Regions from separate parts of the Ideonella lacteola genome, predicted to be linked through region 1. Evidence: riboswitches for the same ligand, from Rfam matches in the RefSeq annotation. Region 1 holds a riboswitch; the other holds the start of a gene.
The links. Region 1 has a riboswitch for glycine ahead of AACH06_RS12900 (D-amino acid dehydrogenase). Riboswitches for the same ligand answer to the same signal wherever they lie in the genome.

Region 1 (15,759 bases):
TCCCAGCCTAACTGCTCGTCCAGGCTGTAGGCCCGAGCCTTCGGCATCCGGCGGTAGTTGTCGATGCTGCCGGTGGGGCAGGGTGAGATGCAGTCATTGCACCAGTTGCACTTGCTCGCATCGACCACGTAGTTGCGTGCGTCGTGGGCGATGGCGCCCACCGGGCACATCGTTTCGCAGGTGTTGCAGCGGATGCAGATCTCCGGATCGATCAGATGCTGCTTGACGATCTGGAGCCCCGACGCTCCTTCAGGTCGCTGCCCCCCGAGGGGGTGGGGGCCATGGCCCGGCAAAACCGGATCCACGCCCATCCCTTGGTCCATTGCAGCGGAAGCCATGGTCTCAGTTGAAGCGGATGTATTCGAAGTCCACCGGCTGGCGGTTGATGCCCATCACCGGCGGCGCGATCCAGTGGGCGAATTTACCGGGTTCGACGACCCGGCCCATCAGGCTGGCCACGAAGGCGCGGTCTTCCGCGCTTGGCAGCCATTGGTTCACGCCCGCCGCCCATTCGGCCTCGTTGAGCACGCGGCCCTCGGGCGACACCTTGAGGCCGGCCAGACCCCCGATGTTGCGGTGGAAGGCCTTGTGCGGCGTCTTCAGCCGGAAGGGGATCCCGGCCTTCTCGATGACCTTGTTCCAGCGTTCGACCCCGGCCACCGAATCCTTGATGTAGTCGTCGCGCAGCACCTCGTTCAGCGCATTGAGCATCGGCACGTCTTTCTCGACCAAGGCTCCGCCGTGCGCCTGCATCACGCGGTAGGTCTGGCCTTTGAGCAGATGGTCGTCCTGCCGCTTGCCCTCCTCGAAGCGTCCCTTCAGGCCGGTGGAGTAGAAGGTGGCGGCATTGCTGGATTCGTCGGCACCGAAGAGGTCGATCGTCACCGAGAAGTGGAAGTTCAGATAGCGCTGGACCGTGGGCAGATCGATCACGCCAGCGGCGCGCAGGCGGGCCGGATCGTCGGTCTTCAGTTCGTTCATCACCTGCACGGTGCGCTGGATCACCCGTGAGACGCCGGACTCGCCGACGAACATGTGGTGCGCCTCTTCGGTGAGCATGAACTTCGTGGTTCGCGCGAGCGGGTCGAACGAGCTCTCGGCCAGCGCGCAGAGCTGGAACTTCCCGTCTCGGTCGGTGAAGTAGGTGAACATGAAGAAGCTGAGCCAGTCGGGCGTCGGCTCGTTGAAGGCCTGCAGGATGCGTGGGTTGTCCTGTTGGCCGCTGCGGCGCTCGAGCAGGGCCTCGCCCTCTTCACGACCGTCGCGGCCGAAGTACTTGTGCAGCAGATAGACCATGGCCCACAGGTGCCGGCCCTCCTCGACATTGACCTGGAAGAGGTTGCGCAGGTCGTACATGCTCGGTGCGGTGAGGCCGAGGTGGCGCTGCTGCTCGACCGACGCCGGCTCGGTGTCGCCCTGTGTGACGATGATGCGGCGCAGATTGGCGCGGTATTCGCCGGGCACGTCCTGCCAGGCGTCTTCGCCCTGGTGGTCACCGAAGTGGATCTTGCGGTTCTGCTCGGCCGGGTTCAGGAAGATGCCCCAGCGGTAGTCGGGCATCTTCACATGAGCGAACTGCGCCCAGCCTTGAGGATCGACGCTGACGGCCGTTCGCAGGTAGACGTCGAAGTTCTGCGAGCCATCGGGGCCCATGTCGTCCCACCAGCTCAGGAAGTTGGGCTGCCATTGCTCCAGCGCGCGCTTGAGGGTGCGGTCGTCTGCGAGGTTGACGTTGTTGGGAATCTTCTCGCTGTAGTCGAAGCTGCTCATGGGTGTCTCCTCGATTCGTCAGACTCTGTTCCAGTCGAAGGCGGCCTTGTCGCCCTTGCCATAGACCTTGAGTGCGCCCTTCTCGCCGACGGCGTTGGGGCGCTGGAAGATCCAGTTCTGCCAGGCGGTCAGCCGGCCGAAGATGCGGGTCAGCATGTTCTCGAGGCCATTGAAGCGCAGATTGGCTTCCATGCCGGTGAGCGCATCCGGGCTCATCGACACGCGCTCCTCGATCGCGATGCGGGTTTCGTCGGGCCAGTCGATGTCGTCCGGGTTGCTGGTGACCAGGCCCAGCGCGAAGGCAGCGTCGGCATCGAGCGGTTGGTTCAGCCGCCCGCGGATCTCGTCCAAGGGCGCGGCTTCGCCGTAGAAGCGCCGCTCAAGGCGGCTTTGGCCGGTGACCATCGGGTAGCGGCCCCAGTTGGCTTCGCCCACCACGATCTTCGGCGCACGGGCCGCATCGTCGGGCAGGGCGAGGTGGTAGCTGCGATCGCAAGCCAGCGCCAGTTCGAGGAAGCTGCCGGCGAAGCACGAGCCGGGCTCGATCAACGCGAAGAGGCTGCGCGAAGACACATCGAGTCGGCTGAAGGTGCGCCGCAGGTAGCCGATGGTCTCGCGCACCAGCCAGTGGCCCTGGTGTGCGCAGAGGGTGTTGTCCATCGCCAGCACGGCCGCGGCATCGCCTTCGGTCTTGATGAGCCAGGTGCCGATGTCCAACTCGTTGGTGCGCATCGACAGGATCGCGTCGTCCAGCTGCCGGGCCAGCGCGAGCGGGTACCAGGCCGCGCCCGCCGCTTCAATGGCGGCGATGTCGGTCGGCTGAACGCCTTGCGGCGCACGAACGGTGAAGGTTGCCGTACGGCGCGCCCGATCGATCTCGACCTGCACATGCGGATAGCGCAGCGCGTCGGGCTCGATCTGCCGTTCGAGGGGCCCGAGTGAGACGCCGCGTGCGCCAGCGGGGCGATCGCTCGATGCGGCGAGTTGCAGCGCGCGTTCCTGCACCTTCGCGGCGAACTGGGCCGGTTTGGCGATGTCGTCGACCAGGCGCCAGGCCTTGGCCTTCTGGCCGCGCACCCCTTCGGTGGTCGTGCAGAAAATGTCCGCCAGGTCGTGCCGCACCTTGCGCTTGTCGGTGACGCGGGTGAGCCCACCCGTGCCAGGCAGCACGCCGAGCAGCGGCACTTCGGGCAGGCTGACCGCGCTGGAGCGATCGTCCACCAGGATGATTTCGTCGCACGCCAGCGCCAGCTCATAGCCGCCGCCCGCGCAGGCGCCGTTGACGGCGGCGAGGAACTTCAGGCCTGAATGGGCAGACGAATCTTCCAGGCCGTTGCGCGTCTCGTTGGTGAACTTGCAGAAGTTCACCTTCCAGGCGTGGCTCGACAGGCCCAGCATGAAGATGTTGGCGCCCGAGCAGAAGACCTTGTCCTTCGCGCTCGTGACCACGACGGTGCGCACGCCAGGGTGCTCGAAACGGATGCGGTTGACCGCGTCGGCCAGCTCGATGTCGACACCGAGGTCGTAGCTGTTCAGTTTGAGCTTGTAGCCGGGGCGCAGGCCGGCGCTCTCATCGATGTCGCACCACAGCGTGGCGACGGCGCCGTCGACGCTCAGGCGCCAGTGCCGATAGCGTGAAGGGTCGGTCTGATAGTCGACGCGATCCGGGTTGCTCATGGCCGATCTCCTCTAAGGCGCGACCACCAGCCGCGCGGTAGAAGAATCATAGTGCATGCATTGGTTTGCATGCAAGCCATGAAATGAATTATGTTGCCTGTTCGGTCAGGCCGGCAGTTGCAGCGTGTCGCGGACGAGCCGGCGCAGCGCGGCGAAGGTGGCGTCCAGCGGCTGGGCGCTGGTGTCCAGCGTGAGGTCGGCCTTCGAGTAGAAGGCGGCCCGACCGGCGAGGATGCGCTTCAGGTCGTCCATCGCCTCACGGCTGGCGGCCATCGGGCGCAGGTCACCCTGGGCAGTGACGCGCTTCATGTGGTCTTCTGCGTCGGCCTGCAGCCACACGGTGGTGCAATGCGCCAGCAACTGGTTGAAGGTGGCTGCATCCGACACCAGCCCGCCGGGCGTGGCGATCACGGCCTCGGGGTAGATCTGGATGGCTTCTTCCAGCGCGCGCCGTTCGTAGCGACGGTAGGCATTCATGCCGTACAGCGCCTGGATCTCGGAGATGCTGCAGCCAGCAAATTTCTCAATCTCGCGGCTCAGCTCCACAAAGGGGAACCCCAGGTCTTCCGCCAGCATGTGGCCGAGGGTGGACTTGCCGGCGCCTCGCAGGCCGACCAGCGCGATGCGCGAGCTGCGCTGGGCGTGGCTGCCGCCGGTGCCGAGCATCTCGCCCACCGCCAGGCGCACGCGGTGCAGCGTGCTCTCGTCGCGGCCCTCGAGCAGCTCGCGGATCATCAGCCACTCGGGCGACGAGGTCGTCACGTCGCCGATCAACTCCGCCAGCGAGCACTGCAGTGCGCCCGCCACCTGCAACAGCACCAGGATCGATGCGTTGCCGATGCCGTATTCGAGATTGGCCAGGTGCCGCTCGGAGACATCGGCGGCCAGCGCGACCGCCTTGCGCGTCATGCCGCGGCGTGACCGCAATGAGCGAACGCGCTCGCCGAGCGCCACGAGGAACGGGTTCTTCTCGTCGGCAGGATCGGCGTCGGCGGCGTGGTGGCCGTCCAGATCGTCAGATGGCTTCTTGGGATGCAATATAGTGCTTGACATGCTCAAAGGGCGGACCTAGAGTCCCGGCGCGCACAATAGTTCATCCTCACGGGGTCCGCAAGCCGAGTTCGCAAGGACTGTGCCTTTGGTCAAAGGCAAAGGGCGGCGCCGGCCGGTGCATGTGCGCGCGAGTCTTGTCGCGCCGTTCATGAGGAGCATTCCGATGCGCTCTGCCGAATTCCCAGCATCGCCTGCCGCGCGCTTCAATTTTGCGCAGCACCTGATCGAGGCCAATGCCCACCGGGGCGCCAAGCTGGCCTATGTCGACGATCACGGATCTCTGAGCTATGCCGCCATGTCTGAACGGGTGCGCCGCCTCGCTGCCGGCCTGATCGCCCACGGAGTGCGGCGAGAAGAGCGCGTGCTGCTGCTGATGCACGATGGCATCGACTGGCCGGTGGCATTTCTCGGCGCGCTTTATGCCGGTGTGGTGCCGGTGGCGGTGAACACGCTGCTGACGGCCGACGACTACGCCTACATGCTTCGGCACAGCCGGGCACAGGCGGCGCTCGTGTCGGCCGCGCTGTTGCCCACCTTCCAGGCGGCGGTTGCGCAGGCTGAATGCGAAGGCGGCCATGAGCTGCGAGCGGTGCTGGTCTCGCGCAGTGCGCCCGGCGGCGAGATGGCGCGGCAGCACCACGCCTTCGAGAATGTGCTGGAGGCGCACCCGCCGCTCGCGCTGCCGGCACCCACCGGGGCAGACGACCCGGGGTTCTGGCTCTACTCCTCGGGCTCGACCGGCCGACCCAAGGGCACCTTGCACACCCACGCCAACCTCTACTGGACCGCCGAGCTGTACGGTAAGCGTGTGCTGGGCCTCACGGAACGCGATGTGTGCTTCTCCGCCGCCAAGCTGTTCTTCGCCTACGGACTGGGCAATGCGCTGACCTTTCCGCTCAGCGTGGGCGCCACCACCGTGCTGATGGCCGAGCGCCCCACGCCCGACGCCACGTTCCGCCGCTGGCGCGGCGAGGTGGGTGGTGCGAAGCCGACCGTCTTCTTCGGGGCGCCAACCGGGTACGCCGGCATGCTCGCGTCCCCTCAGCTGCCCGCGCGCGAGCAGGTGAGCCTGCGCCTGTGCTCGTCGGCTGGTGAGGCGCTGCCGGCCGAGGTGGGCCAGCGCTTCACCAGCCATTTCGGCTGCGAGATTGTCGATGGCATCGGCTCGACCGAGATGCTCCACATCTACTTGAGCAACCGCCCCGGTCACGTCCGGTATGGCACCACGGGCTGGCCGGTGGAAGGCTACGAGATCGAACTGCGCGGCGACGACGGCCGGCCCGTGCCTGACGGCGAAACCGGCGACCTCTACATCCGCGGGCCGAGCGCGGCCTTGATGTACTGGGGCCAGCGAGACAAGTCACGCGAGACATTCCAGGGCGCCTGGACCAAGAGTGGCGACAAATACCTGCGCAACGCAGATGGCAGCTACACCTATGCGGGCCGCAGCGATGACATGCTGAAGGTCAGTGGCATCTACGTCTCGCCCTTCGAAGTGGAATCGACCCTGGTGCAGCATCCGGCGGTGCTCGAGGCGGCGGTGATCGGGGTGCCCGACGCAGATGGCTTGACTCGAACCAAGGCCTTTGTGGTGCTGAAGGCGGGCCAGCAGGTCGATGTCGACATGCTCAAGGGTTTCGTCAAGGATCGCCTCGCCCCCTACAAGTACCCACGCCAGATCGAATTCATCGACGAACTGCCGAAGACGGCCACCGGCAAGATCCAGCGCTTTCGCCTGCGTGAGCGCGAAGCCAACGCGGGATGACCATCGAGTTCGTCGACATCGTGGTGGATGCTCGGCGGCTCACGATCGAGCACGAGTGGCTGAGCCCCGAGCGCCGCGACCAACCGCTCATGGTGTTCCTGCACGAGGGCCTGGGCTCGGTGTCGATGTGGCGGGACTTTCCTGCGAAGGCGGTCGACGCGCTGGGATGGCGTGGCCTGGTCTACTCGCGGCCCGGCTACGGCCGCTCCACTCCTCGTCCGAGCGACGAGGCGTGGGGGCCCGACTTCATGCACCGCCAGGCGCAACAGGTGTTGCCCGCGCTGCTGCAGGCGCTCGGCATCGACGCCCATCGAGACCCCCCCTGGCTGTTGGGCCACAGCGACGGCGGGTCGATCGCCCTTCTTCATGCGGCTGCCTTTCCGGCCCAGGTGGCCGGCGTGGTGGCGATGGCCCCGCATCTGTTCGTCGAAGAGCTGTCGCTCGCCAGCATCGCCCGTGCTCGCGAGGCCTACCTCCACGGTGCCCTGCGCCAGGGGTTGGCAAAGCACCACGCCGACGTCAACTCGGCGTTCTGGGGCTGGAACAACGCCTGGCTCTCACCGGCATTTCGCCCGTGGGACATCAGCGACGAACTGGGCACCATCGCGTGCCCGGTGCTCGCCATCCAAGGTGAAGACGACGAGTACGGCACGCTCGCGCAAGTCCGCCGCATCGCCGCGCGCGTGAAGGCCACCACCGTGCTGCCCCTGCCCGAGTGCGGGCATTCGCCGCACCGCGATCAACCGGAGCGGGTGATCTCGGCGGTGTCCTCCTTCGTTCAGCCTGGACGTTAGGTCGCGAACGCGAAATCGACCTCAGGCTTCAGCCCACTCGCGATGCGCGCCACGCTCTTGCCCGAGCCACACGCGTGCGTCCACCCCAGCGTGCCGTGGCCGGTGTTCAGGAAAAGGTTGGGCAGTCTCGAGCGGCCCACGATCGGCAGGTTGCTCGGTGTGGCCGGACGCAGGCCGGTCCAGAACTGGGCCCGGTCGGTGTCCCCGGCGCCGGGGAAGAGCTCTTCCACGCGCCGCACGATCGCTTCGCAGCGCACGCGGTTCAGGTCACGGTCGTAGCCGTTCAGCTCGGCGGTGCCGGCAATACGCAGCCGGTCGCCCAGCCTGGAGAAGACGAGCTTGTACTCGTCATCGGTCAACGAGACTTGGTGCGCCTTGGTGGCGTCTTTCACCGGCATCGTCACCGAGTAGCCTTTGGCGGGGTAGATGGGCAGGTCGATGCCCAGCGGCTTCACATACAGCGGGCTGAGCGATCCCATGGCCAGCACATAGGCCTCGCCGCGCAGCCGCTGGTAGCGGCCGTTGGGATCCGTCACCTCGACGTGGTCGATACGGCCCCCCACCTCCCGCAGCGCGGTGACGGTGTGGCTCATCAGGAACGTGACCCCATCCGCTTCGCAGCGCTGGGAGAGTTCATGCACGAAGCGGTTCGCGTCGCCGGATTCGTCTTCTGCCGTGAAGGTCGCACCGGCCAACTGTGGGCGGATGTGCGCGAGCGCCGGCTCGATGCGCACGGCCTCATCGGCCGAGATCACGCGACGGTCGCAGCCGAGCTCTCGCATCTGCGCGGCGGGGGCTTCTGCCGCGTCGAACTCTTTCGGGTTGGTGTAGAAGTGAAGAATGCCCTGGGTGCGCTGGTCGTACTCGAGGCCGATCTCGCGGCGCAGTTGCTGCAGCGTCTCGCGGCTGTAGGTGCCCAGTCGCACGATCTGCTCGATGTTGTGGCGGGTGCGCCCTGGCGTGCATTCGCGCAGGAAGCGAAACACCCAGGCCCATTGGCGCGCATCGGCGCGCAGGCGGAACAGCAAGGGCGCGTCTTCTTTGGCGAGCCACTTCAGCACCTTGAGCGGCGCGCTCGGGTTGGCCCAAGGCTCGGCGTGGCTCACTGAGATCTGGCCGCCGTTGGCGTAGCTGGTTTCGGCCGCGGGAGTGGCCTGCCGATCGATGACGGTGACTTCGTGACCGAGCTGGCGAAGGAAATAGGCTGAGGTGACGCCGAGCAGGCCGGCGCCGAGAACGACCACATGCATGGTTCTCTCCAGAGGCGAGCGGCACGAAGCGAACGAATGAGTGCTTCGTGCCTGCCGCTCCCCCTGTCCTCGGTACCTGAGAGATTCGGCCTGCGCGTGTCTCGCGTGGCCTTGCTCCTTCGGTGCGCTGGCCCTGACGGCATCGTCAGTTCAGCGGCTCTCCAGACGGCGATTGATGACAGCAGTACGGTACCTGAGCGTGCATGGGAGTTTGCGCCTTCGGTGGCCGGCTCGACCCTGTCGAAACCGGCGCTCTCCTGCTGAGCCGGATTGTAGGAGCGATGAGCTGTGATTGGCTACGTGAACTATTCACGGCCGATCGCCCAGTTGCGGTGAATGTCGTCCGGGTTTCCCCGCGACCGCTGCGAATGTCATGAGGATCGTTGAAGCTTTTGTAGTGGGCACACCGGGCTGTGCCATACACACTGCACACCTCGGATTCAAGCACTTACGTTTTGCTGAATCCCAGAATGATCTTCCCTACTGGAGTAGTTGACGATGACCAAGACGAGCTTCCCGGTGTCCCGCCTGTGCGTCGGCCTGGGCCTGGCCTTTGCCATGATGGGTGCGGCCCATGCGGCTGAAACCACCCGCGTGGTCGTGACTTTCAAGCCTGGTAGCCAAGCGGCCAAGCTGGCCCGCGCTGCCGTTGCCCAGATGGGCGGCAAGATCAAGCTCGAAATCGACGGCGAAAACGTCGCGGTCGAGCTGCCCAAGGCCGCCGCCATGGCCCTGGCCAAGCACACGTCCATCGCCCGCGTCGAGCAGGATGCTCCGCGCTATCCGATGTCGCTGACCACGCCGTCGACCGGCAAGCCCTACAAGCTCGGCCAGTTGGTCCCTTACGGCATCAAGATGGTCCAGGCCGACCAGCTGAAGGACACCAACGCTGGCAACCGCATGATCTGCATCATCGACTCCGGCTACGGCAAGGGTCATGAAGACCTGCAGAACAACGCCAACGTCACGGGTGACGACGACATCGGCGGCGCTGGCCTGTGGTCCGTGGACGGCTCGCACCACGGCACGCACGTGGCCGGCACGATCTCCGCCATCAACCAGGCCGACGTCGGCGTGGTGGGCGTTCTGCCGAACCAGAAGATCAAGCTGCACATCGTCAAGGTGTTCGGTGATGACGGCGCTTGGGCCTATTCGTCGACCCTGTCGGCCGCAGCCAAGAAGTGCCAGGCCGCCGGCGCCAACGTGATCAGCATGTCGCTGGGCGGCCCGCTGCCCAACACCGCTGAGAAGAACACCTTCACCGCCCTGCAGACGGCCGGCATCCTGTCGATCGCCGCGGCCGGCAACGGTGGCAACACCCAGACCTCTTACCCCGCTGGCTATGTGCCGGTGATGTCGGTGGCCGCGGTGGACGAGAACGAAGCCTGGGCGAGCTTCTCGCAGCGCAACAAGGACGTCGAAATCTCCGCTCCGGGCGTGGGCGTGCTGTCGACCGTGCCGATGGGTTCGGGCTCGGAGCCGTCGCTGCAAGTGGGCGGCACCGACTACGCGCCGGGCGCGATGGACGGCTCGCCCAAGGCGACCGCCACGGCGGCACTGGCTGACTTCGGTTTGGGCGACGCCGTCGATACCTCGGTGTCGGGCAAGGTCTGCCTGATCCAGCGCGGCAACATCGCCTTCTCGGAGAAGGTGCTGAACTGCCAGAACTCGGGTGGCGTGGGCGCGGTGGTGTACAACAACGTCGCCGGCGGCTTCGCTGGCACGCTGGGTGGCGTGGCCACCACCATCCCGTCGGTCACCGCTTCGGACACCGAAGGCGCTGCCATGAAGGGCCAGCTGGGTCAATCGGCCACCGTGTCGGTCGACGCCACCAACTACGCCTACTTCGACGGCACCTCGATGGCCACCCCGCACGTGTCGGCTGTCGCCGCGCTGGTGTGGAGCTACCACACCGAGTGCACGGGCGAGCAGATCCGCCAGTCGCTGAACAAGTCGGCCAAGGATCTGGATGTGGCCGGCCGCGACGCCAAGACCGGCTACGGCTTGGTGCAAGCCAAGGCCGCGCACAAGCGCATCACCAGCCTGGGCTGCGGCAACTGATCAGGGCTTCGGCACTGAACGAGAACGGGGCCTTCGGGCCCCGTTTTCCATGGTGAAGCGTCGGCAGGCTGGTCGTTTCTGCGTCGCTGAATCTGCACGGCGCACGCCTGGCAGAACAAGGCCTCAAGCCGCGACCGATGCCGAACAAGGGCGGGGGCGGGGCATCGCGGTGTTCAATCGACTTCGACGTCGTTCGCTGGCTGGTCGAACAACACCAGACCGCCGATCAGCAGCAGCGTCGCCGGCAGCATGGCCAACGGGTGCACCACACCGGCCACGACCGGCAGCACCATCAAGAACAGACGCAGGCCCCAGCTGTACATCAGCCCCGCGCGGCGCACGTGGGTGGCGGCGGCGGTGTTCAGCTCGTTGCGTTCCGGCCGATCCACCGGGATCGACATGATGAAGCTCGCGTGGCTGTAGTGGCGGGTGGACATCGCCGAGCACACGTACGAGGCGAACAAGATACCGACCAGCATCCCCTGCAGCACGGTGTGCAAGGCGTTTTCTCCCGACCAGCGCGCGAGATTGGCCGCCAGCGAGGCGCCTGACATGCTCAGCGCGCCCATCACTGCCAGCGCTGCGGTCGAGGCCGAGATCGAGGCGGCCATCAGCGAATTGCGCAGCGCCTGCACGGCGACGATCTCGGCGCCTGGGCGATCGGCCAACGATGTGACCCAGTGCATCCGCAGTTTGGCATTGGCGTAGCGGGCGAGACGCTCGGGCTGGCGCTTGCCGATGTGGTGAATGCGCCATTCGTAGGCGATCACCAGCAGGATGCTGGCGCCGAAGCTGATCCACGGGATGAGGGCGGAGGGCACGGCGGGGAAGGTCTCCAGGGTGTCGGAATGTTTTCGATGATAGGCGCCTGCTGGCTGCGTGGCGATGGCGGCAGTGGCGGGCCATCGCGTCGATTCATGGCCCTGTCATCGTGGCTTGAAAGCATCCGTGCCTTCCGCCCATTCCTCTTTCCCACCCGAGGCACTTACCGATGTACCGCATGTTCCGTCCCGCTCGCCTGGCCATCGCCGCGGCCCTCGTTGTTTCCGCTTCGACGGCGGCCCAAGCCGGCGCCATGCTCGACGGCTTCGCCACGATGCCGGCTGACACCTTTGCCCCTGGCCCGACCTCGGGCCAGTTCGCGAGCAGCGCCAACGGGCGCACGCTCCCGCTGGTGGATCGCCAGCCTGTCCAGGGCTTCTCCGCCGTGCTGCCCGGTCCGGCGGCGGGCACCTTCCGAGTGATGCCGGACAACGGCTTCGGCACCAAGGCCAACTCGCCGGACACGCTGCTGCGCCTTTACACCGTGCGTCCCGACTTCCGCCGCTGGGCCGACCAGGGCGAGCAGGGCAGTGGCACGGTGCAGCCCGTCGATCGCGACACGGGTGAGTCGCTGACGGCGTTCGACAAGCGCAGCTATGTGACGCTGAACGACAGCGACCGTCTGCTGGGGTTCCCCATCGTTGCAGAGGGCGACCACTACCCCTATGCCGGCACGGGGCCGGGCAGCGCCGACATTCCCGTGGCGCCGCAGATCCGAGAGCGGCGCCTGCTGACCGGCGCCGATTTCGACATCGAGTCGGTGCGCGTCGACCGCCGCGGCCACCTCTGGTTCGGTGACGAACTCGGCCCGTTCCTGATCGAGACCAACGCCAAGGGCAAGGTGCTGCGTGCCGAGGTGCCGATGCCGGGCGTGATGTCGCCCGACAACCCCCACTTGAATGGTGGCACGCCGAACCTGGGCCGCTCACGGGGTTTCGAGGGCATGGCCATCGACGCCGCTGGCCGTCACCTGTTCACCTTGCTCGAAGGCACGGTCACCGGTGACGCGGCGGGCAGCCTGCGGATCAACCGTTTCGACATCCGCGCGGGCCGCTACACCGGCGAGCAATGGCTGTACAAGCTGGAGCCGCAGGGCACCAACATCGGCGATATGACGGCGGTCAACGAGCACCAGTTCCTGGTCATCGAGCGCAACGGTACCGAAACGCCGCGCTTCAAGAAGATCTATCTGATCGACCTGAACCAGGTGGGCAGCGATGGCTTTGTCTCGAAGACCGAGGTGGTCGACCTGATGAACGTTGCGGACCCGCACGACCTCAACCGTGACGGCGCCACGACCTTCACCTTCCCGTTCGTCACGATCGAAGACGTGCTGGTGCTGGACGCGCGCACGCTGCTGGTGATCAACGACAACAACTACCCCGGCAGCAGCCGCGTCGATGGCGAGCCGGATCCGACCGAGTTCCTGCGCCTGTCGCTGGACGTGACCCTGCCGCTGGATGACCAGGCCGCGTTGCGCTGAGCCCGGCGTCGGCGACGTCCGATGACGTCGCCCAGGTGACCTCGGATGAAAAAAGCCGCGACAGGTGACTGTCGCGGCCTTCGTCATGCTTCACATGCGGGCGCTCCGGTGATGGGGCGCTGGAGTCTCGTCAGGGCAGCGACTGCACCGCCGACAGCGCGTCGACCAGGCCCATGCCTTCGGAGGTCGAGTGGCCCCGGCGCAGCGCCTGGCTGAAGGTGCCGGTGAACGGGATGTCGCCCGAGGGGCCTGCCACCACGCCGCTGATCGTGCCGCCGACCAACAGGTCGGCCGAGTTGCCACCACCACCGGTGGCGACCTCGTCACGGTCCACGCCGAAGTGCACCACCGACTTGCGGCCGAAGCTGCCCGGCGCGAAGCTGACGGTCAGCGTCTTGCTGAACGGCACCACGTCGCTTAGCGCCGAGAAGCTCACGTCGGCGGCGTTGATGTCTTTCAGCGTACCCAGGGTGATGGGCAGGCCCGGGCCCACACGCGGATCCAGCTGGATGCCAGGCGCCGGGTTGCCCAGCAGCTTGCGTTGGCCGTTGGCGGTCGACAGGTCCAGCGTCACTGACTTCAGCGTGTAGCCCTCGGGGGCGCTCAGGCCGACGCGGAAGACTTCGGTGTCGAACTGGCTGCGCGACTGGCCGTCGCCGGTGGCGGTGACGTGCACGGTCCCGACGCCGAACGAGGCCTGCGCGGCGGCGAAGTTGGGCTTCGAGTCGTGCGCGCGGGCCGTCTTCTTCAGCACCTGGCTCAGCTTGGCCGGCGAGATCGAGCCGGGGCCGCCGGCCTTCTCCACCACCAGGGCGGCGACCGCGGCGGCGTGCGGTGCTGCAGCGCTGGTGCCGAAGAAGTTGGGGAAGGTGTCGCTGTCTTCGGCCGAGTCACCGCTGAAGAAGCTGGTGTTCACGCCGTCCGGCGCGCCCAGGTCCGGCTTGCGGCGGATCTCCGGCGTGGGCAGGCGCGTGCCGTCCTTGCTGAAGTACATGATCGACGGGCCAGGCGACGAGAACGACTCGGGCAGGTAGTCCTGGTACCACGCGAACGCGGCGGTGCCGTTGGCGCCGGCGGCCGAGTTGTGGCCGAAGGTGATCGGCGTCGTGTAGTTCATGTACTCGCCGTTGACCACGCTGCCGAAGGTGACGAAGCGCACCTGGTCGGCGGTGGGCGACGGCGTGGTCGTGTCCGAACGCACGACGACGATCTGGTAGGTGCCGGCCGGCACCTGCACCGCCTCGATCGGCTGGTCAGTCGAGAAGTTGTCGTCGGCCGACACGGCCACCAGTTGGTCACCGGCCGCGTTGTAGAGGTAGAGGTCGTAGTCGGTCGTCACCTTGCCCGAGTCGAACGGGTCGTTCCACTGCAGCACCAGCGTCGACGTGGCGCCGAAGGTGATGGTGCGTGAGACATCGATCGTCTGCCCGTCGGTGGCCAGGTTGTGGAAGCCGCCGTCCGAGCTGCCCGGGGTGATCAGGCCCAAGTTCACCGTTTGCGAGCTGGCGCGGGCGGTGGCGTCGTCGACCTTGTTGTAGCCGGCCAGGTAGCCCATCGTCGAGCCACGGTTGCCGGCCGAGGAGAAGTACGACACGCCTTGCGCGACCACCTCGTCGGCCGCCTGCGCAATGATGCCGTCCGAGAACATCGGCTCGGTGAAGTAGATGACGTCGTCGACCACCACGTCGGCCTTGCAGGGGCCCGTCTTGTCGGCCAGCTTGCGGATGTTGTCGGCAAAGCCCACTTCGCCGTTGAAGGCGGTGGCAAAACACAGCTTCGCCGCCGGGGCCAGGTCGTGCACGATCTGCATCATCGCGCGGCCTTCGTCGGTGCCGCTGGCGATGTCTTCGATCACCACCACCGGCTCGGTGTGGCCATCCGGGTTGCCGGGGCCGGGCAGATCGCCATTGACGATGTCCTGTGCCGCATGGGTGCGCGCACCGGCGGCGGCGTCATAGCTGTCGGACATCACGCCCACCGTGACGCCAGCACCCTTGATGCCCAGCGCATTCACCTGGTCGGCACGCACCGTGGCGGCACCTTGCGACGTGACCTGGCCGACATCCGCGATGGGCGCCGTCGACAGCAGCACGGACTTCACGCCCGGCAGCTTGGCCAGATCCTTGGCCTTGGCCACCGGCACGAAGGCGGTGAAGACGCCGTGGCGATAGTGCGCGTTGGTCACCACCGATTCGATGCCCATCTTGCGGGCGGTGGATTGAACCTGCGCGAGGGAGAACTTGCCGTCCAGGTGCACATTGACGCGCACGCGGCCTTGCTTGTCGGTCACTGCGAGCGCAGTGCGAGCGCGTGAACGCTCGGCGGCTTCGGCGCGGGCCGCGGGCTGCATGGATTGCTGCTCGACCAGCTCGCGCAGGCCAAGACCCAGGTTGCCTTGCGGCTGCGGCCGGGCCTGGGCTGTGCCCAGGCAGGCGAGGGCGACGCCAGCGGCCAGGGCCGTGCGCGTCCAGATGATCGTGCGCGCGGCAGTGCGGCGCGGGGTGCTGCGGTATCCAGTCATGAGTCGGGCTTCCCAGTCAACAGAACCGTCTCGTCGCATCCCTTGGGGCGACACCAGGGGCGTCGTGGCCGTGACCGGCCCGGCGCCCTCCATCTGGCATGTTGCACCCGGGGCGACATTCCGTCGCCCACCCGGCTCGCGGTATTGACAGTAGTTGATCGATGCGGGCCAGGCCCGCCCGATCGAGCTTGTCAGCCCGCGTTCAACTGTTGCTCCAGCCGATGCAGCACCTCGTAGCAAGGCAGCACTTGAGCGACGCTGCCGTTGGGTTCGCGGCCCTCGCGGATGGCGGCGAAGAATTCGCGGTCCTGCAGCTCGATGCCGTTCATCGAGACATCGACCTTCGACACGTCGATCTTCTCGTCCTTGCCGTTGAACAGATCGTCGTAGCGGGCGATGTAGGTGGCGCTGTCGCCGATGTAGCGGAAAAAGGTGCCCAGTGGCCCGTCGTTGTTGAAGCTCAACGAGAGCGTGCAGATCGCGCCGTTGGCGGCCTTCAGCTGGATCGACATGTCCATCGCGATGCCGAGCGTCGGGTGAATCGGGCCCTGGATGGCATGGGC
Region 2 (15,759 bases), on a different contig from region 1:
TTGCAGGATGCGCGAGCCCGTGCACTGCGCATCGGCGTTGTTCACGACGAGGATGCCGCCGGCCCAGCCTTCGGGCGCCGGCTCGAAGCCGATCGAGACCACCGTGTTCTTGCCGAACAGCGAGCGGTACTGCTTGTACGCCATCACGCCGTCGTAGTGCTCGTAGCGGGCGTCGTACGACATCACGTTGACGAGGTCGAACATCTTGGCGACGTCCGCATGATCCCGAACCAGCAGGCGCTCGCGGCCGGCATTGCCGCCCCAGTACGAGAGCTTGCCTGCGCAGTCGGCCATGCCCGACGTGGCGGCAATGCAGTCTGCACCGGTCGACCATCCGGCCATGGCCAGGATGCGGCCACCGCCGGCCAAGTCCACGGCCTTGCGCATGGCGCGGGTCGCGTTGGCATAGCGGGTCACGTCGGCATCGGCTTCGTAGTCGACGTCCAGGCCGTCGAAGCCCAGGTCTTTCATGATGTTGGCCAGCGCCGTGATGCGCGGGCCCGAGCCAGCGGCACCTTCGGCCGCCAGCGGCGACCAGTCGTTGTAGGTGGCACCGCCCACCGCGAGGATGACCTTCATCTTGCGCATGTGCAGCACATCGATGGCGGCCTTGATGTCCTTCGGCGTCGCGGTGAAGTCGATGCCGGTGCCCGACCACGAGTTGGCGGCCAGGCCACCCCACGAGAAGTTCGGGTTGGCGAACGAGGCGTTGACGTGGGTGTAGGTCGCCGGGATGCGAGCCAGCTTGCTGGCGGCATACACCTGGCCGGGCGTCTTGCCGGTGGCGTCGAACCAGTTGTCGCTCCACGACGGGTAGTAGCCGGTGTAGTAGCGGCCGTCGGGCTTGGTGCTGAGGGCCTCGGGCGGCAGGTCAGATTGGGCCAGCGCCGGTGCGGCGGCGGTGATGGCGGCCAAGGCGATCAAGGCGTGGCCGAAAACGGCACGCGCTCGCGTGGTCATGGTCATGAATGGCTCCTGTTCAGTGCTTGGGGAAGGGATGCCTCTGGCTGAGCCAAAGCACACCACCGGCTGCACGGTGCGGAAGCCACGCGACTGTGGGGTCGTCTGTGGAAGGGTGGGTACCCGGCGGGGTCCCAGGGGCGGCATCCGCCTGCGGCCGGCGGACCGGAATCTAACCAATCACGTACCGGTATGCCAGTGGTATTTAGCGAATCCAATACTGGTAGCAATACCAGTTACACGCCCTCACGCGGGACGGTCGCCGCCTCGCTCCACGTCCGCAGGGCGGGTTTCTTCAAACAGCGACGCGCGAAAGGGCGGCGCCTCGGTGGGACGATCGTCCGTGGCCCACAGCTCCAGCGCTTGGGGCGACATGGGCTTGGCGAACAGATAGCCCTGCAGCTCATCGCAACCCATCGCCACCAGCGCGTCGCGCTGCGCCGGCGTTTCCACGCCCTCAGCCACCACCCGCAGCCCCATCGTGTGCGCCATCTGCACGATGGCCTGAACGATCGATTGTGCGTCGCTGCTGCCTTCGAGATCGCAGACGAAGGCCCGATCGATCTTCAGCTCGGCCGCCGGCAACCGCCGCAGCGAAGCCAGGCTCGAGTAGCCGGTGCCGAAATCGTCGATCGACACATGCACGCCTGCGTCACGCAGCCGCTCGAAGGCGCGCCGGGTGACCTGGGTGTCTTCCATCGCCACCGACTCGGTGATCTCGCAGGTGAAGCGCTCGGGCGGAATGCGGTGTTGGCGCAAGAGCCCTTCGATGCGCTCGACGATGTCGTCTTGCCGCAGCTGGTAGCCCGAGAGGTTCACCGCCACGCGCATGCGCAGGCCGCGGGTGCGCCACTGCTGCGCCTGACGGCAGGCTTCTTCGATGACCCATTGGCCAATCTGCCCGATCAGCCCATGCCGTTCCGCGAGCGGAATGAACACCGACGGCGGCACCATGCCGCGCTTGGGGTGGTGCCAGCGCAGCAGGGCTTCCGCCGCCGTCACCTGCAGGCTGCGGGCATCGATCTTCGGCTGGTACATCAGCTTGAACTGCTGGCGCTCTGCCGCCAGACGCAGCTCTTGCAACAGCTCGGCCTGATCGCGCAGGCCGGCGCCCATGTCGGGGTGGTATTCGCTCTGCCCGCCCCCACCGCACAGCTTGATGCTGCGCATGGCCAGCGTCGCGTTCGAGAGCAGCAAGGGCCGCGAGCCATGCTCGGGGTAGTGGGCGATGCCGATCGAGCACGTCAGCGGCACCGCCTGCCCACCCACCGTGAGCGAGCTGGACAGCACATCCGCCACGCGCTGCGCCATCACATGCGCCACCCGGATGCTGCCGGGCACCAGCAGCGCGAATTCATCACCCGCGATGTGGCAGGCCGCCGGCCCCACGCATGAAACCAACTGACGGGCCACCGCCCGCAGCAACTCATCGCCATGGTCGTGGCCGAACGCATCGTTGATCGAGCGAAAGCCGTCCAGGTCGACATAGAGCACGCTGAAACCATCGCGGTCGCGCTTGGCCTGCTCGACGGCGTCATCCAGGGCAATTTCGAGCTGGCTGCGGTTCATCAACGCGCCCAGCCGGCTTTCACGTTCGCGGGCGTGAAGCGCCTTTCTGAGCTCATCGATCTGAGCCTGCACGTCGGCGCTGCCACGACGGGCCTGGCGCAGCCTCAGGCCCAGGTAGCCCGCCATGCCGAACCCGCTGGCCACGAGCGCGACCAGCAGCCCATCGAGCGCTGACCACGCCCCCGTCGCTGAAGAGACATCCATCGATCGTCTATCGACCGATGGGGCTGCAGTCTTGAGGCCGATGGCAGGCCCATCGGCGCCCAGTCGATCACGAATGAGGGCTCGGCGCGGCGACGTCGGCCCTACCAGCGCGGCGGTCGCTTCTCGTTGAAGGCCTGCACGCCTTCGAGCGCCGCCTCGTCCATCATGTTGCAGGCCATGGTGTGGCCGGCGTCGATGTAGGCTGCCTCCACGCCCGCTTCGATCTGGCGATAAAACAGCTCTTTGCCCATGGCCACTGCGGTGCGCGGCTTGGCGAGGATGCTGGCCACGAGGCTGCCCACCTCCGCGTCCAGCGCGCCGGCATCTTCGGCCACGCGGTTGATCAATCCACGCGCGCGCGCCTCGTCAGCGCTGATGAACTCTCCGGTCACCAGCATCTCGAACGCCTGCTTGCGCGGCACGTTCCGGCTCAAGTGCACCGCGGGCCCTGAGCAGAACAGCCCGAGGTTCACGCCGCTGACGGCGAACCGCGCCGCGCGCACAGCCACCGCCAGATCGCACGCCGCCACCAATTGGCAGCCGGCCGCGGTGGCCACCCCCTGCACCTTCGCAATCACCGGCACCGGCAGTTGCTGGATCTGCATCATCACCTTGGCGCACCGAGCAAACAGGCCGCGGTAGTAGTCGAGCGAAGGCTCGGCGCGCATTTCCTTCAAGTCGTGGCCGGCGCAAAAGGCCTTGCCCGAGGCGGCCAGCACCACCACCCGCACCGACGCATCCCTCGCCAGGGCGTCGAACTCGGATTTCAGCGCCGCCAGCATGGCTTCGGACAGCGCATTGAAGGCCTGCGGGCGGTTCAAGGTGATGGTCACCACGCCTCGCGAATCGTCCTGGCGCAGCAGAAGCGGGTCTTGTTCGGTCAGCATGGCGGAATCCTCATCCAGAGGTGGTGGCAGCGGTCGTCCAATGTAGCGCGGGGTGGCTCGGTGAATCAGCGGGGCGCATGCGCCTCGGCCCGTCGGGCCACGAACTCGAGCGGTGCGTTCGGGCCGCTGCCGCCTTCGGTCTGCATCATCAGACGCAGGACTCCGTCATCATCCAGGCGGCCCTGGTAGCGGTGGGTCATCTCGGCGCCGCCCATCTCGGCGGTGCGGGTGGCAAAGCGGACCAGCCGCTCGTCCACCTCGCCCTCCACCAGGCCACGCGGCACGCCGAGGAAGCTGGCGGTGCCCGCCAGTTGGCGCCCTTCGCCCGTGAAGTGAAAGCGCTCGGTGCGTGGCGCGGGCTCCCAGGCATATCGCAGCTCGGCGACCCAGTCCCCATCGATGGCTGGCCTGGCCACCGAACGCGAACGGGCCCACCAGCCGCCGGCCAGCAAGGCCGCTCCCAAGGCGCCCGCCGCCGCGACGATCCACCCTCGCCTGCCGGGCTGGACTGGCGACGAACCGAGCCGCTCACCCACGACTGCCACCAAGCGCTCGACGTCGGCGGCGAAGCGGCTGTTTCCCAGCTCCAGCGCCTGCAGGCTCGACAAGGCCTGGATGTCCGGCGGCAGGTCGGCCCCGGGCGGCATGGCCGCGCCGTCCAGCAGCAGGGGGATCACCGTCATGCCACGCTGCAGACCAGCCGCCACCTCCAGCCGGACGAAGTCGCCCGGATCCTGAACACGCGGCGCCTGCCCTTCTCGCTCGCCCCGCCAGCGGCGGCCGATGAGCACCAGCAAGATGCTGGCCGTGTCGACCGCCTGCCCGATGACTTGGGCGAAACCCTGGCCGGCGCCGATGTCATCGACGTCGATGAAGACCCGGTCTGCACCCCACCGCCGCGACAGTTCGGAGGCGATGGCTCGGGCGTATCCCGCCGCGTCGTCGCGTCGGTAGCTGATGAAGACCAGGGGGCCCGGAGAGCTCGGCATGAGTGACCCTGTGAGTGACTCTTTTTCCACGGCACCAAGAAACAGTTGCAGCTTGCCGCAACCGGACGAGAAATCGCACCGCAGCATAGCCCGACCGCGAACGGGCTCGGGTACACTGCCCGCTTGCCAGGAGAGAGCTCCATCAGGGGCCGCCGAAGGCGCAGAGGCCGTACAGGCCTCGAACGCTCAGGCAAAAGGACTGGCAAGCGCTTCGCGTCAGGATGCGGGGCGTTCCTCACTGGAGAGAGACGGGTCTTCGAGCCCGTCCACCGAAGGGGCAAGCGGTGCCCGGCCACACGCCGACACCGTCAATCTCTCAGGTAAAGCGGACAGCGAGGGCAAATTCCGACCGATCAGGTCCCTTGGATTGCCCTCGACACAGGAACCGCGATGTCCTCCGCTAACGCCGCCGACGCTCTGCTGCAGACTCCACTGCACGCCCTCCACCTCGAACTCGGCGCCCGCATGGTGCCGTTCGCCGGCTACGCGATGCCGGTGCAATACCCCGCCGGCCTGATGGCCGAACACAAGCAGTGCCGCGAATCCGCAGCGCTGTTCGACGTCTCGCACATGGGCCAGTTGCGACTGATCGGCGCCGACGCCTCGGCCGCGCTCGAAACGCTGGTGCCGGTCGATGTGATCGACCTGCCCGCTGGCAAGCAACGCTACGCCTTCTTCACCAATGAGCAAGGCGGCCTGCTCGACGACCTGATGATCACCCGCCCGCCCGTGGAGGCCCTGGCGAAGTTTGGCGATCTGTTCGTCGTGGTCAACGCCGGCTGCAAAGACGCCGACATCGCCCACCTGAGCTCGAAGATCGGCCAGCGCTGCGAAGTGCGGCCCATGCCCGAGCGCGCCCTGCTGGCGCTGCAAGGCCCGAAGGCGGCAGAGGCCCTGGCCCGCCTTGCCCCCGGCGTCGCCACCCTCACCTTCATGACCGGCGGCGTGTTCACGATCGCCGGTGCCGAGTGCTTCGTCACCCGCTCGGGTTACACCGGCGAAGACGGCTTCGAGATCTCCGTCCACCAGGACCAGGCGGTCGCCCTGGCCCGCGAGTTGCTGGCGCAGCCCGAGATTAAGCCCGCCGGCCTGGGTGCGCGCGACACGCTGCGCCTGGAAGGCGGCATGTGCCTGTATGGCCACGACATCGACACCACCACCACGCCGGTCGAAGCCGCGCTGACCTGGGCCATCCAGAAGGTGCGTCGCGCTGGCGGCGCCCGCGCCGGCGGCTACCCTGGCGCGGCGGTGATCGACGCCCAGCTCGCTGAAGGCGCCAAGCGCAAGCGCGTGGGCCTGGTGGGCGTGGAGCGTGCCCCGGTCCGCGAAGGCGCCAAGCTGGTCGCCGCCGATGGCACCGAGCTGGGCACCGTCACCAGCGGCACGCTGGGCCCCACGGTGAACCAGCCTGTCGCCATGGGCTACCTGCCGGCCTCGCACGCCGCCGTCGGCACCGAAGTGTTTGCCGAGGTCCGAGGCAAGCGGCTGCCGATGAAGGTGGCCGCCATGCCGTTTGCCCCGCACCGTTACTACCGCGGCTGAAGGGCAGTCAGCCCGCCCGTCCGAGGGTCTGCCGTCTTGACCGCCGGCCGGCCCTGAATCAACCTAGCCACCCCTGCTTACCCGAACCGAGGAGCCCTGCCCATGACGACCATGTTCACCGCCGATCACGAGTGGATCAACATCGAGGATCACGAAGCCGCCGTGGTCGGCATCACCTTGCACGCGCAAGATGCGCTGGGCGATGTGGTGTTCGTCGACCTGCCCGAAGTGGGCAAGACCTACAACAAGGGCGAGATCGCCGGTGTCGTCGAATCGGTCAAGGCCGCGGCCGACATCTACATGCCGGTGACCGGCGAGATCGTCGAAGTCAACGAAGAGCTGCGCGCCAACCCGGCGTTGGCGAACACCGACCCGATGGGCGCCGGCTGGTTCTTCAAGGTCCATGTCACGAACATGGCCGAGTTCGACCAGCTGATGGATCCGCCGGCCTACGACGCCCTGCTGAAAACGCTCTGAGCCTGAGCCGTTCCCGATTCCTGATGTAGCCCGCCGGCCGCGGCGCCTGACCCGCACCGCGCCCGGCCCGATGTTCGCCGCTGTCTCCCACGCGCCATGCTGATGCACGCTCACACCCCTCTCGACGCCCTCGAAAACCACGGCGAGTTCATCGCCCGCCACATCGGCCCGGACACGGCCGACGAGGCGCACATGCTGAGCGTGATCGGCGCCGCCTCGCGCCAGGCCCTGATCGACGCGATCGTGCCGAAATCGATCGCCCGGGCCCAGCCGATGGTGCTGCCGCCGGCCGTCACCGAGGCCGAAGCGCTGGCCGAGCTGCGCGCGGTGGCCTCGCTGAACCAGGTGAAGAAGAGCTTCATCGGCCAGGGCTACTACGGCACGCTGACGCCGGGCGTCATCCTGCGCAACATCCTTGAGAACCCGGCCTGGTACACCGCCTACACGCCCTACCAGGCCGAGATTTCGCAAGGCCGGATGGAAGCGTTGGTCAACTTCCAGACGATGATCGCCGAGCTGACCGGCATGGCGATCGCCAACGCCTCGATGCTCGACGAGGCCACCGCCGCCGCCGAAGCAATGACGCTGGCCAAACGCAGCGTCAAAAGCAAGAGCAACACCCTGATCGTCGCGGGCGACTGCCACCCGCAAACGATCGAGGTCGTCAAGACCCGTGCCGAGCCGCTCGGCATCGAGGTGATCGTCGGCTTCGCACCGAAGCTGATGGAAGAGCACGACTATTTCGCCGTGCTGGCCCAGTACCCGTCCACCAGCGGCCTGGTGCACGACATGCGCGAGGTCGTCGAGAAGGCGCATGCCAAGAGTGCCGCATTCATCGTGGCCGCCGACCTGCTGGCCCTGACGCTGTTGACGCCCCCGGGCGAATGGGGCGCGGACATCGTCATCGGCAACTCACAGCGTTTCGGTGTGCCCATGGGCGGTGGCGGCCCGCACGCGGCCTTCATGGCCTGCCGCGACGAGTTCAAGCGCTCGATGCCAGGTCGCCTCGTCGGCGTCAGCGTCGATGCGCACGGCAACCCGGCCTACCGCCTGGCCCTGCAAACCCGCGAGCAGCACATCCGCCGCGAGAAGGCCACGTCGAACATCTGCACCGCGCAGGTGCTGCTGGCGGTGATCGCCAGCATGTACGCCGTCTACCACGGCCCCGAGGGCCTGAAGCGCATCGCCACCCGCGTGGCCACCTTCACCGCGATCCTGGCCGATGGCCTGGGCAAGCTCGGCCTGAAGGTGCAGAACCCGTATGCCTTCGACACGCTGACCATTGAAACGGGCGACCGCACCGACGAGATCATCGGCCGCGCGCTGGCCGGCGGCGCCAACCTGCGCCGCCTGTCACCCCAACACGTGGGCGTGTCGCTCGATGAAACGACCACCCGCGAAGACATCGCCGCGCTCTGGAGCTGGTTCGCACCGGCCGGCCAGGCCTGCCCCCAGGTGAGCGACTATGCCGCCGGCATCGCGTTGCGCCTGCCCGAAGGTCTGCGTCGCACCTCGGCGTACCTGACCCACCCGGTGTTCAACACGCACCACAGCGAAACCGAGATGCTGCGCTACCTGCGCCGCCTGGCCGACAAGGACCTGGCGCTGGACCGCAGCATGATCCCGCTGGGCTCGTGCACGATGAAGCTGAACGCGACCAGCGAGATGATCCCCATCACCTGGCCCGAGTTCGCCGCGGTTCACCCGTTTGCCCCGGCCGACCAGCTCAAGGGCTATGCCCTGCTCAACGAGCAGCTCACCGGCTGGCTGTGCCAGGCCACCGGCTATGCCGGCATCAGCCTGCAGCCCAACGCCGGCTCACAGGGCGAATACGCCGGCCTGCTGGCCATCCGTGGCTGGCACCAATCGCGCGGAGAAGGCCATCGCAAGGTCTGCCTGATCCCTGAATCGGCCCATGGCACCAACCCCGCCTCGGCCCAGATGGTGGGCATGCAGGTCCTGGTGGTGAAGTGCGATGCGAACGGCAGCGTCGACCTGGACGATCTGAAGGCCAAGTGCGAGCAGCACGCCAAGGATCTGGCCTGCATCATGATCACCTACCCCTCCACCTACGGCGTGTTCGAGCCCCGGGTGAAGGAACTGTGCGCGATGGTCCACCAGTACGGCGGCCGCGTGTATGTGGACGGTGCCAACATGAACGCGCTGGTGGGCGTGGCGGCCCCGGGCCAGTTCGGCGGCGACGTGAGCCACCTGAACCTGCACAAGACCTTCTGCATCCCGCACGGCGGTGGCGGCCCGGGCGTTGGCCCCGTCTGCGTGGTGGAAGACCTGGTGCCCTTCCTGCCGGGCCATGCCACGGCGGGCCAGGTACGCGAGGGCGGCGTGGGCGCCGTCTCGGCCGCGCCGCTGGGCAACGCCGCGGTGCTGCCGATCAGCTGGATGTACGTGCGCATGATGGGCGCCGATGGCCTGAAGCAGGCCACCGAAACCGCCATCCTCAGCGCCAACTACGTGGCAGCCAAGCTCTCTGACCACTACGACATCCACTACAGCGGCGGGATCGCCGGTGTGAAGGGTGGCGGCGTCGCGCACGAGTGCATCCTCGACCTGCGGCCGCTCAAGGAGACCTCCGGCATCAGTGCGGAAGACGTGGCCAAGCGCCTGATCGACTACGGCTTCCATGCACCGACGCTGAGCTTCCCGGTGGCCGGCACGCTGATGGTCGAGCCGACCGAGAGCGAGCCGCTGGTCGAGCTGGACCGCTTCTGCCACGCGATGATTTCGATCCGCGAAGAGATCCGCAAGGTCGAGTCGGGCGCCTGGCCGAAGGAAGACAACCCGCTGAAGAACGCGCCGCACACGTCGCAAAGCCTGCTGAAGGCCGAATGGCCCCACGCCTACACCCGCGAAGAAGCGGCTTACCCGGTGGCCGAACTGCGGCAGTACAAGTACTGGTCGCCGGTCGGCCGCGTGGACAACGTCTACGGTGACCGCAACCTGTTCTGCAGCTGCGTGCCGATGTCCGCCTTCGCGGAATGACCCTGCCGGCGGCGCAGCCTCGCCGCCACGATTGAATGGTCTGACCCGGCCGTCTGATGGCGGCCGCGCGCCTGCTCACACCCTGTCGGCTCTGGCCTGGGCATGAGCAGCCCGGCGCCCAGGCGGCGCCGCCGAACCCTCGAGGCCCACACCATGGCTGTTTCCGTCTTCGACCTCTTCAAGATCGGCATCGGGCCCAGCAGCTCGCACACGGTGGGCCCGATGCGCGCCGCGCGCCTGTTCGGGCTTAGGCTTCGCAGCGAGGGGCTGCTGGCGCAGACCGCGCGGGTGCGCTGCTGGCTCTACGGCTCGCTCGGGGCCACCGGCAAGGGCCACGGCACCGACAAGGCGGTGCTGCTCGGCCTGGCGGGCCATGAGCCGGACACGGTGGATGTGGACGCCGTGCCAACCATCCTCGACAAGATCCGGGGCGCCAGGCGCATCGCGCTGCTCGGCGAGCACGAGGTGGCCTTTGACGAAGGCGAAGACCTCGTCTTCCGCCGCCGCGAGACACTGCCCTTCCACGCCAACGGCATGCGCCTGATCGCCTACGACGCGGCAGGCGCCGAGATCGAGAACCGCACGTATTACTCGGTCGGCGGCGGGTTCGTCGTCAGTGACGAGGTGGCGGCCGATGGCTCGAAGCAGAAGGTCATCGCCCCCGATGCGACCGTGCTGCCCTTGCCCTTCCGTTCGGGCGAAGAGCTGCTGCAGGTGTGCGAACGCGAGAACCTGACGATCGCTCAGGTCATGCGCGTGAACGAGCGCCACTGGCGCACCGACACCGAGATCGACGCCGGCCTGCTGCGCATCTGGCGCGCCATGCAGGATTGCGTGGCCCGCGGCCTGCGCACCGATGGCGTGCTGCCCGGTGGCTTCAAGGTGAAGCGCCGGGCCTCGCAGCTCTACCGCGACCTCACGGCCAACCCCGAGCAGGCCCTGCGCGACCCGCTGCAGGTGATGGACTGGGTCAACCTCTACGCACTGGCGGTCAATGAGGAGAACGCTGCCGGCGGCCGCGTGGTGACGGCGCCCACCAACGGCGCCTCGGGCATCGTGCCGGCGGTGCTGCACTACTACCACCGCTTCGTGCACGGCTCGAGCGACCAGGGGGTGATGGACTTCCTGCTCACCGCCGCAGCGATCGGCATCCTCTACAAGGAAAACGCGAGCATCTCGGGCGCCGAGGTGGGCTGCCAAGGCGAAGTGGGCGTGGCCTGCTCGATGGCGGCGGGCGCGCTGGCCGCGGCAATGGGTGGCACGCCGGCTCAAGCCGAGAACGCCGCCGAGATCGGCATGGAGCACCATCTGGGCCTCACCTGCGACCCGGTCGGCGGCCTGGTGCAGATTCCCTGCATCGAGCGCAATGCCATCGCCTCGGTGAAGGCCATCAACGCCGCCCGCATGGCGCTGCGGGGCGACGGTACCCACCATGTGAGCCTGGACAAGGTCATCAAGACCATGCGCGAAACGGGCGCCGACATGCAGACCAAGTACAAGGAAACGGCGCGCGGCGGCCTGGCGGTGAACATCGTCGAGTGCTGACGACAGCCGGCAGCCCCCTAAGCAGCCCCTGAGCACCCAGCGCGGCGCTCAGGTAGGCCGCGGATCGAAGCCCTGGCGTGGTGCGCAGGCCACGCCGAATGGCGCAGCTTCGATCATTGATTACTCAGCGAATCAGATATTCCCGCTCAATGGCAACGCGGGTCAATTTTCCATCGCCGAAATACCGCCTCGTGATCCTGATTTCCCCGGGAAGTGCACTGCAGCCGCGTCGTGCTGCCTAGAATCATTCGTCACGTTTCTCCCAGCGTTGTCGACGCATTCCATGCCCCACACCGGATCCCTGCCCGCCTCCATCGCGCTCGTCGACGACGACGTGGAGTACACCGAATTTCTCGCCCAGCATTTGCGCGGCCTGGGTGTCCAAGTCCATCGATTTGCCGACAGCGATGAATTGCTGGCCGACTCGTCTCCCTTCAGCTACGGGTTTTATTTGGTGGACCTGATGCTCCCCGGGATCGACGGCGTCGAGCTGATCCGCGTGCTGCGCCGCCGCACCCACGCTGGCGTGCTCGTCGTCTCGGGTCGCGTGGCGGAAGACGTGTTCTCGTCGGTGGTGGACGCCGGGGCCGACATGCACCTGGCCAAGCCCGTCACCTTCGACCAGGTGGTGGTGGCCATCCGCGCGGTGCACCGCCGCGTGGTGGCCACCGAGGCGGGCTCCAAAGAGTGGGTGCTCGATCGTCACGCCGGGCAGCTCGTCGCCCCGGACGGCGTGCGTGTGGACCTGAGCGAAGGCGACATCACGGTGATGGAGTGCTTCGTCGAGGCCGAAGGCAAGACCGTCACCCGCGAGGTGCTGTGCCGCCGCCTGGGCCGCCCGGTGACCGACGAGCCCGACAACACCCTGAGCGCCACGCTCTACCGCCTGCGTCGCCGCATCGAGCGGGCCACCCCGGTGGTCGTTCCGATGCAATCGCAATCGCGGGTGGGGTATGTGTTCCGCGCGCCTCTGCGCGGCGTCTGATCAATCCACCAAGGGCAGCCACAGCCTGAAGACGCTGCCCTGCGGCTCATGGGGCGCCCAGCTGGCGCGCCCCCCGTGCCTCAGCATGATCTGCTGGACCACGTAGAGACCCAGCCCGTGGCTGGGCAAGCCATGGTCACCCCGGGCGCCACGCTGAAAGAGGCGATCCCGCATCTCGGGCGCGATGCCCGGGCCCTGGTCGCGCACCTCGAACACCAGGCCCAGCGGCTCGTCACTGTCACTGACCTGCAGCACCACGGGCGAGCCTCGCGGCGAATAGGCCAGCGCGTTCGACAGCAGGTTGCGCAAGGCCAGGCGCATGAGGCCAATGTCCATGGCGGCCGTTCGCGCATGGGACGAACTGGCGTCGCGCAGAACACGCACCCGCTGTTGGGGGTCCAGATCGCCGAGCGCCATCTCGAGCAACACATTGACGTCGGCATCGCGCGGGGCGAGCGGCTGCTCGCTGGCCAGCACGGTGGTGGCGGCCAAAGTGTTGTCGATCGACCCCACGATGTGGCTGATGACCTTTTGCGCCCGATGCAAGCGGGCCTGCACCTCGCCCGCATCGCTCATCTCGCCCACCTGCAACGCGGCGCCCGCGCTCTGCAGCGCAGCCGACGCGTTGTTCAACGGCTGCCGCACCTCGTGTGCCAGAACGCGCACGAACTCATCACGCTCAGCCAGGCGCTCGGCCAGCACCGCGGCGCGGGCCTCCGCCGCACTGCGTTGTGCCTGCTCGCGGGCCAGGTCGGCGGCCTGCGCGTCGCGCCGGATCCGGGCCCGTTCCAAGGCCATGCCCACGTAGCCCACATTGCCGAAGATGCCCGCGACCAGGCCACCGGCCAGCACCAGGAACAGGTCCAGCGTGGGCGCCAGGTTGGGCGGCACATAGGTGCCCGAGGCCGCGGCCAGCACGCTGACGCCGATGCGCAGCGAATAGCTGCCCGCAAAAAAAGCGTACGACACCGCGATGTGCTCTGAACCACGTCCATGGGGAAACCGCCCCAGACGCACGGCCATGACGGCGATCCAAACCGCCGCGGCGATCATCAAGGTGCCATTGAGCACGCGGCGCCACGACGGCATGGCCGCTCCCAGCGTCAGCACGAGCAGCATCGCGATGGCCACAGCGACCATCACCACGCGCCACCCGCCTTCACGGCCGCTCTCGCGGTACAGCGCGCACAAGCGCAGGCCCATGCCCAGCAAGCCCAAGGACACCGGCACCTGCGTCGTCCAATAGGCCGGCAGCAGCCCGCCGAGGGTGAAGATGAAGTAGGTGATGCCCACCACCCCGCCGCCGCCGCACCACAAGCTGATGGCCGCCGCTTCATGGTGGGGCCGCAAGATCATCCACACCAGGCCCGACATCAACAGGTACACGACTCCCAGCAGATACAGCGCCGTCTGCGTGTCGAGCGGGACGAGCGGCATGACGAGGTATTCAGACAAGGCGGATGAGCTCTCGCAGCGGAAGTGAACCGATGGTGGGATGGGGGCGAGGCGAATTCTGGGTCAGCCTGCCGCCCGCGACCAGCCCGGAGCCAGAGACCCAACTGTCCGATCACCTGAGCCTTGACGCGCGGCGCCGGCACGGCGCACACGATCTAGGCCCCTGAAGGCAACGATAAGATGCCGCGATGCGCACCCTTCCACTTCCGTCAGGGGCTGCTCGGCCGCCCACCGGCGGCGTGGAGGCATCGGCTGTGACGCCGATGGGTGGAGGCCTGCGGCGACGCGGTGTGCTGCTGAGCATGGCGCTGCTGGCCGGCCTGCCGGGATGTGCCTGGCAGCGCGGGCAAGGGTCGACGAAACCAGGAGCCGGGATGTCGGAGATTCTTCTGTTCCACCACGCATGGGGTCAGACACCCGGGTTCTTGGCATGGGCCCACGCGCTGCGTCAGGCGGGACACACGGTGCACACGCCTGATCTGTTCGAAGGTCAGGTGTTTAGTCGGCTCGAAGACGGCGTGGCGCATGCGCAGCGCATCGGGTTTGAAGAGATTTCCGAGCGCGGGGTTCGAGCCGCGCAGAAGCTGCCGGCGTCGCTGGTGTATGTCGGCATGTCGCTCGGGGTGATGCCCGCGCAACGCCTGGCCATGACGCGGCCCGGCGCGGCGGGTGCGGTGCTGATCGAAGCCTGTGTGCCCCTCGAATACGTCGGCGGCGTCTGGCCGGCCGGCGTGCCGGTGCAAGTCCATGGACGCGACGGCGATCCGGTGTTCGGTGGCGATGGCGATCTGGAGGCCGCTCGGTCACTCGTTCGATCCACACCATCGGCCGAGCTCTTCCTCTATCCGGGGGATCAGCACCTGTTCGCCGACGCGAGCCTGCCGTCTTACGACGCCGCCTCGGCAGCACTGCTCACCCGACGGGTGCTTTCCTTCCTGGAAATGTCTTCCGCTCAGCGGCATTCAGCGTGAACCTGTCGACCACCGATCGGGCACAGCCCGTCTTGCAGAACTCTCTTACGCTTTCAGACATGAACCTGTTGCTCGCCGAAGACGATGCCATCTTGTCGGATGCCCTGTCATCCCAGCTGCGCGAGGCTGGTTTCGATGTCGAGCATGCGCCCAATGGCGCCGTGGCCGAGTACCTGCTGCTCAAGCAACCCTTCGATCTGGCCATCCTCGACCTGGGACTGCCGTTGGTCGACGGCTTGACGGTGCTCAAACGTGTGCGCGCCGCCAAGCCCGCCCTGCCCGTGCTGGTGCTCACCGCGCTGGACAGCCTGGACGACCGCGTGGCCGGCCTGAACGCCGGGGCCGACGACTATCTGACCAAACCCTTTGACTTCCCCGAGCTGGAGGCGCGGCTGCGCGCGCTGCTGCGCCGCACGCGGCCGATCGGCAGCTCTGCAGAGCTGGGCCATCTCAGCTTTGACCGCGATACCCGTCGTGCCGCCGTGCGCGGCGAGCCCCTGGATCTGAGCCCCCGCGAGTGGATGCTTCTGGACCTGCTGCTGTCGCAACGCGACAAGGTGGTCACCAAAGATCAGATCCAGCAGGCCTGGGCGCTGGACCGTACCGAAGCGGCCAGTGGCACCAACTCCATCGAGGTCTACATCCACCGCCTGCGGCGCAAGCTCGAGCAGTCTGGTCTGGCGATCCGCACGGTGCGCGGCCTGGGCTACCTGCTCGAAGCCGAAGCCGAAACCAGTGCATGAGCACCATCCACAGAGTCGGGCTGCACCCAGCGCGCGCCCCTCGGCGGGCACGAGAAGCCTGGCCAAGCCAGTTCTTCTCAGCCGCAGCCCCCAGGGCCGGGCTGCGCCCAGCCCGCCCCCCGTGGGGGGCACGAGAAGCCTGGCAAAGCCAGTTCTTCTCATGAGCCGGCTCTGGCGCCGCAGCTCGCCGCAAGGGCCTGACGATGCCGCGGTGCGCCGGGCCGCTGGCGGCCCCTCGCTGCACCGCCAGCTGCTGATGTGGCTGCTGCTGCCCCAGCTGGTGTTGTGGATCGGTGGCGCCTTCGTCACCTACAACCTCGCCGCCCGCTACGCCAACGCAGCGGTCGATGCCACGCTGTCGCAAGCCACGCGGTCGCTGGCGCGCCAGGTCAAGCCGATCGGCAACGGGCTGTTCATCGACTTTCCGCGTGC

Region 2: linked by a shared signal. The riboswitch ahead of gcvT (glycine cleavage system aminomethyltransferase GcvT) and the one ahead of AACH06_RS12900 (D-amino acid dehydrogenase) in region 1 are both predicted to bind glycine.

The regions. Positions count from the first base shown of each region.
Region 1 is NZ_JBBUTG010000006.1:196,285-212,043, forward strand. Features, by position in the region: gene boxA (benzoyl-CoA 2,3-epoxidase subunit BoxA) at 1-338, opposite strand, end outside; gene boxB (benzoyl-CoA 2,3-epoxidase subunit BoxB) at 343-1,770, opposite strand; gene boxC (2,3-epoxybenzoyl-CoA dihydrolase) at 1,789-3,447, opposite strand; gene AACH06_RS12885 (helix-turn-helix transcriptional regulator) at 3,553-4,500, opposite strand; gene AACH06_RS12890 (benzoate-CoA ligase family protein) at 4,664-6,265, shown strand; gene AACH06_RS12895 (alpha/beta fold hydrolase) at 6,262-7,059, shown strand; gene AACH06_RS12900 (D-amino acid dehydrogenase) at 7,056-8,309, opposite strand; glycine riboswitch at 8,363-8,484, opposite strand; gene AACH06_RS12905 (S8 family serine peptidase) at 8,808-10,370, shown strand; gene AACH06_RS12910 (DUF599 domain-containing protein) at 10,544-11,191, opposite strand; gene AACH06_RS12915 (esterase-like activity of phytase family protein) at 11,362-12,675, shown strand; gene AACH06_RS12920 (S8 family peptidase) at 12,806-15,196, opposite strand; gene AACH06_RS12925 (Gfo/Idh/MocA family oxidoreductase) at 15,388-15,759, opposite strand, start outside.
Region 2 is NZ_JBBUTG010000015.1:95,411-111,169, reverse strand. Features, by position in the region: gene AACH06_RS20980 (glycosyl hydrolase family 18 protein) at 1-966, opposite strand, end outside; gene AACH06_RS20975 (putative bifunctional diguanylate cyclase/phosphodiesterase) at 1,207-2,733, opposite strand; gene AACH06_RS20970 (enoyl-CoA hydratase) at 2,835-3,620, opposite strand; gene AACH06_RS20965 (toll/interleukin-1 receptor domain-containing protein) at 3,686-4,609, opposite strand; glycine riboswitch at 4,727-4,821, shown strand; glycine riboswitch at 4,838-4,952, shown strand; gene gcvT (glycine cleavage system aminomethyltransferase GcvT) at 5,000-6,151, shown strand; gene gcvH (glycine cleavage system protein GcvH) at 6,254-6,628, shown strand; gene gcvP (aminomethyl-transferring glycine dehydrogenase) at 6,725-9,628, shown strand; gene AACH06_RS20945 (L-serine ammonia-lyase) at 9,782-11,173, shown strand; gene AACH06_RS20940 (response regulator transcription factor) at 11,457-12,158, shown strand; gene AACH06_RS20935 (sensor histidine kinase) at 12,159-13,613, opposite strand; gene AACH06_RS20930 (dienelactone hydrolase family protein) at 13,988-14,584, shown strand; gene AACH06_RS20925 (response regulator transcription factor) at 14,644-15,327, shown strand; gene AACH06_RS20920 (sensor histidine kinase) at 15,488-15,759, shown strand, end outside.